DNA from 2 places in the Streptomyces angustmyceticus genome. Region 1 is predicted to be linked to the other one. Evidence: riboswitches for the same ligand, from Rfam matches in the RefSeq annotation. Region 1 holds a riboswitch; the other holds the start of a gene.
The links. A riboswitch is a leader RNA that binds a small molecule or an ion and turns the genes downstream of it on or off. The one in region 1 is predicted to bind glycine.
Positions count from the first base shown of each region.

Region 2: it holds a riboswitch for glycine, as region 1 does, so the genes downstream of both, gcvP (aminomethyl-transferring glycine dehydrogenase) here and gcvT (glycine cleavage system aminomethyltransferase GcvT) in region 1, are expected to answer to the same signal.

Region 1 covers NZ_CP082945.1:2,486,170-2,488,552, forward strand. The annotation lists gene K7396_RS11190 (AAA family ATPase) at 1-515, opposite strand, end outside; glycine riboswitch at 775-870, shown strand; glycine riboswitch at 871-988, shown strand; gene gcvT (glycine cleavage system aminomethyltransferase GcvT) at 1,022-2,149, shown strand; gene gcvH (glycine cleavage system protein GcvH) at 2,273-2,383, shown strand, end outside.
Region 2 covers NZ_CP082945.1:7,049,548-7,051,930, reverse strand. The annotation lists gene gcvP (aminomethyl-transferring glycine dehydrogenase) at 1-1,182, opposite strand, end outside; glycine riboswitch at 1,243-1,369, opposite strand; glycine riboswitch at 1,370-1,467, opposite strand; gene K7396_RS31505 (PRC-barrel domain-containing protein) at 1,582-1,968, shown strand; gene K7396_RS31500 (DNA polymerase IV) at 1,875-2,383, opposite strand, start outside.

The DNA.
Region 1 (2,383 bases):
CCGGAGCGGGCCACCTCGGGCGGCACGTCGAGCAGCACCAGATGCAGCCCGCGCCCGCCGCGCACAGCCGACCGCGCGATCCAGCCGCGCACCCACGCCAGGGTGCCGCAGTCGTGCACCACCACGCTCCCGCCGGAGCGCAGCGCACGGCCCAGCGTCAGGTAGTGGGCGGCGCGGACCAGCGGGCGGTAGAGCGCGTAGGGCAGCCGGCGCAGCCTGCCGTGCTCCCAGCGCTCGCGGACGTCCTGCGAATCGATGCGGTGCACCGCGGCGCCGCGGGCGTCCAGCGGCGGCACGACGCGGTGCATGAGGGTGCTCTTGCCGCTGCCCGGCAGCCCGGAGACCACCACCAGGTCGCCGGCCGGGAAGCGCAGCTCGGCGGCGCCCGCCGGCCGCCCCGGGCCCCGCAGGTCCACGACGGCGGCGCCACGCCCCGGCCGGACGGCGCGCCGCGGCGTCCGGCCCGCCCGGGGCACGGCGGCGGGCGGCGCCGCCGGCGCGACGGCCGGAGGCACGACCCCGGAAGTGGCCCCGAATGCCGCTTCACTGTGCACGCGATCGTCCTCCCCGTCCGGTTCTGTTCCGGTTCGAGTCCGTCCCCTACCCGCAGAGTGTCAAGAAAAGGTAATGCCCATCAAGGTGATTGTCCGATCCGCCCACGTCACGGGCGGGGTGACGGCCGGGGCTCCTCTATCGGGCGATCCCGTGTAATGATGTGGCCGCCACGTGCACATCACAGCTCACCCGTGCACCGCCAACTCCATACCGGCCGCTTGAACCCGCGCGGGAGAGTCCCCGGCCGCCATGGCGGGGCGCCGAAGGAGCAAGTCCTCCCTTGAATCTCTCAGGCCCCTATACCGCGCGGGCGAGGCAGATCTGAAAAGCGAGCCGACGCCCGGCGCACGGGGCGGCTCCACCCAAGGTGCAAACCGGGTCCGTTCGCGGGATCCCGGTGAACCTCTCAGGTTCCGATGACAGATGGGGAGAATGTCCTCTCACCCATGCCTGGGAGCCCAGAACCATGACTGATGCCCCCCGCCGTACCGCGCTGGACGCCACCCATCGCGCGCTCGGCGCCACCATGACCGACTTCGCCGGCTGGGACATGCCGCTGCGCTACAGCAGCGAGCGGGACGAGCATGTCGCCGTCCGCACCCGCGCCGGCCTCTTCGACCTCTCCCACATGGGCGAGATCACCGTCACCGGCCCGCAGGCCGCCGACCTCCTCGACTACGCACTGGTCGGCAACATCGGCGGGGTCAGGACCGGCCGCGCCCGCTACACCATGATCTGCGAGGCCGGGGGCGGCATCCTCGACGACCTGATCGTCTACCGCCTCGCCGACCAGGAGTACATGGTCGTCGCCAACGCCTCCAACGCCCAGGTGGTGCTGGACGCGCTGACCGCCCGCGCCGGCGGCTTCGACGCCGCGATCCGCGACGACCGGGACGCCTACGCGCTGCTCGCGGTGCAGGGCCCGGAGTCCCCCGGCATCCTCAAGAAGGTCACCGACGCGGACCTGGACGGCCTGAAGTACTACGCCGGCCTGCCCGGCACCGTCGCCGGCGTCGAGGCGCTGATCGCCCGTACCGGCTACACCGGCGAGGACGGCTTCGAGCTGTTCGTCCGGCCCGCCGACGCGGTCGCCCTCTGGGAGGCGCTGACCGAGGCCGGCCAGGACGCCGGCCTGGTGCCCTGCGGCCTGTCCTGCCGCGACACCCTGCGCCTGGAGGCGGGCATGCCGCTGTACGGGCACGAGCTGACCACCGCGACCACCCCGTTCGACGCGGGCCTGGGCCGGGTCGTGAAGTTCGAGAAGACGACCAACGACGGCGACTTCGTCGGCCGTGCCGCGCTGGCGGCCGCCGCCGAGCGGGCCGAGGCGAACCCGCCGCGCAAGCTGGTCGGCCTGATCGCCGAGGGCCGCCGGGTCCCGCGCGCCGGCTACCCGGTCGTCACGGCCGACGGCACGGTCATCGGCGAGGTCACCTCCGGGGCCCCCTCCCCCACGCTCGGCAAGCCCGTCGCCATCGCCTATGTCGACGCCGCCTACGCCACACCGGGCACCGAGGGTGTCTGCGTGGACATCCGTGGAAGCCATGAGCCGTACGAGGTCACCGCGCTGCCGTTCTACAAGCGGCAGAAGTAAGGGCTCACGGCGGCAGACACGGCCGCGGCGCGCCCCCGCGCCGCACCGTGCACGAACCTCCCCCGGCTCCGCCAGGGGCGACCCCCTTCACGATCACACCCTCGCGTACAGGAGAATCGAGCCATGAGCAACCCCCAGCAGCTGCGCTACAGCAAGGAGCACGAGTGGCTGTCGGGCGCCGAGGACGGCGTCTCGACGGTCGGCATCACCGAGCACGCGGCCAACGCGCTCGGC
Region 2 (2,383 bases), 4.6 Mb from region 1:
GAAGTACGCGTCGTGCACGATCTCGACCCCGCCGGCCCGCAGGCCCTCGGCGAGGACCGCGGCGTAGCGGTGGGTGCGCCGGGCGATGGTCCGCAGACCCTCGGGGCCGTGGTAGACCGCGTACATGCCGGCCATGACGGCGAGCAGCACCTGCGCGGTGCAGATGTTGCTGGTGGCCTTCTCCCGGCGGATGTGCTGCTCGCGGGTCTGCAGCGCGAGGCGGTAGGCCTTGTTGCCGTCGGCGTCGACGGAGACGCCGACCAGGCGTCCCGGCAGGCTGCGGGCGAACTGGTCGCGGACGGCCATGAAGCCGGCGTGCGGCCCGCCGAAGCCCATCGGGACGCCGAAGCGCTGGGTGGTGCCTACGGCGATGTCCGCGCCGAGCTCGCCGGGCGAGGTCAGCAGCGTCAGGGCGAGCAGGTCGGCGGCGACGGTGACGACCGCGCCCAGCTCGTGGGCCTGCTCGATGAGCGCGCGCGGGTCGCGGACCGCACCGGAGGCGCCCGGGTACTGCAGCAGCACACCGAAGATCCCGCGCTCGGCGACCTCGGCCGGGATGCCGTCCGACAGGTCGGCGACCACGACCTCGACGCCGGTGGGCTCCGCACGGGTCTCGATCACGGCGATGGTCTGCGGCAGACAGTCGGCGTCGACCAGGAAGACGCCCTGCTTGACCTTGCCGACCCGCCGGGAAAGCGCCATCGCCTCGGCGGCCGCGGTGCCCTCGTCCAGCAGGGAGGAGCCGGAGGTGGGCAGGCCGGTCAGGTCGGCGACCATCGTCTGGAAGTTCAGCAGCGCCTCCAGGCGGCCCTGCGAGATCTCCGGCTGGTAGGGCGTGTACGCCGTGTACCAGGCCGGGTTCTCCATGACGTTGCGCAGGATCACCGGCGGGGTGAACGTGCCGTAGTAGCCGAGTCCGATCATGGACGCGAGCACCTGGTTGCGGTCCGCGAGACCGTGCAGCTCCTGGAGCACCTCGGCCTCGGTACGGGCCTGCGGCAGGCCGAGCGCCTCGGCGCTCTTGATCACATCGGGCACGGCGGTGGCGGTGAGCTCGTCCAGCGAACCGAACCCGATGTGCGCGAGCATCTTGGCCTGCGCCTCGTGGTCGGGACCGATGTGCCGGTGCTCGAAGGGAGTGCCGCTTTCCAGCTCGGTCAAGGAGATGCGATTGGTGGTCATCTGCGGGGGCCTCCTGGTCACGCGACCTACGAGGGGCACCACGGCGCGGGTGCCCGGACGGCCTCCCCCTCTGTCATCTCAACCTGAGAGCTTCACCGGCCCGCACGAGGCGGCCCGGCTTTCACCGTCGGTGAGGAGGGGTCCCGGAGCTGTGCCTTCCGCGGCCCGCCCTGCTTTCCAGAGTGACCTCGCCCACGCGGTACGTGTGCCTGAGAGATTCCGGGGAGGATTTGCTCCTTCGGCGCCCTGAACGCGAACGATCAGGGACTCTCCCGCACGGGGTCTGCGGCCATTGGCCAGCCTACCAGCGCGGCACTCGAAGGATCCTTCGAGTGGCCAGGGCATGAAATGTGCCGTTTGGTAGTTGTCAGAGGGCAGTTGCGACCAATTGGAGGGGCCGTGCAAACCGATATCGATCCCCGGAGCCTGATCGGCCGCAAAGCGTTCGACCGTAATGGCGCCAAAATAGGCACGATCGACGAGGTCTACCTCGACGACGCGACGGGGGAACCGGAGTGGGCGGCCGTGCGTACCGGACTCTTCAGCCGGGACGCGTTCGTCCCCCTCGAACCCAGCAAGATGGTCGGCGAGGGGCTGCACATCCCCTACGACCGCAAGCTGATCAAGGATGCGCCGGACTTCGGCGTCGGCCGCCATCTCTCCCCCGAGCAGGAACTCCAGCTCTACCACCACTACCGACTGGATATCTCCTCGCCGACCGACCCGGTGTCCTCCCCCGGCTCCGGTGACCAGGACTTCGGCAAGATCGCCGGCTCGGACGACTGACCGTCCGCCGGCCCCCCGCCCACCAGCGGCAGGGGCTCCCCCGGCCGCAGTGCCGGATCCTCGACAGCAAAGGTCCGCACCCTCCCCGGTGCGGACCACGGCGTTTCGAAGCGTACGGTCACCCTGCCCACCCCGCTCCCCTGCACCCAGCCCGCGCCGTACTCGTCGTGCAGCACATCCCGTCCCGGATCCCAGCGCCGCGGCCGCTCCTCGGCCTCCGGCGCCGCCGCCCCGCCACCGGACAGCTCCGCCGCCGCCTTCGCGGCCCTCTCGGCCTCCTCCGCCTCGCGCTCCGTCGCCGCCTGGGCGAACAGGTCCTCCTGCGTGAAGTCGGCCAGCCCGCTGACCCCCACGCCCAGCAGCCGCACCCCGCCGGTGGTGTCCACCGTCTCCAGCAGCCGCACAGCGGCCTCCC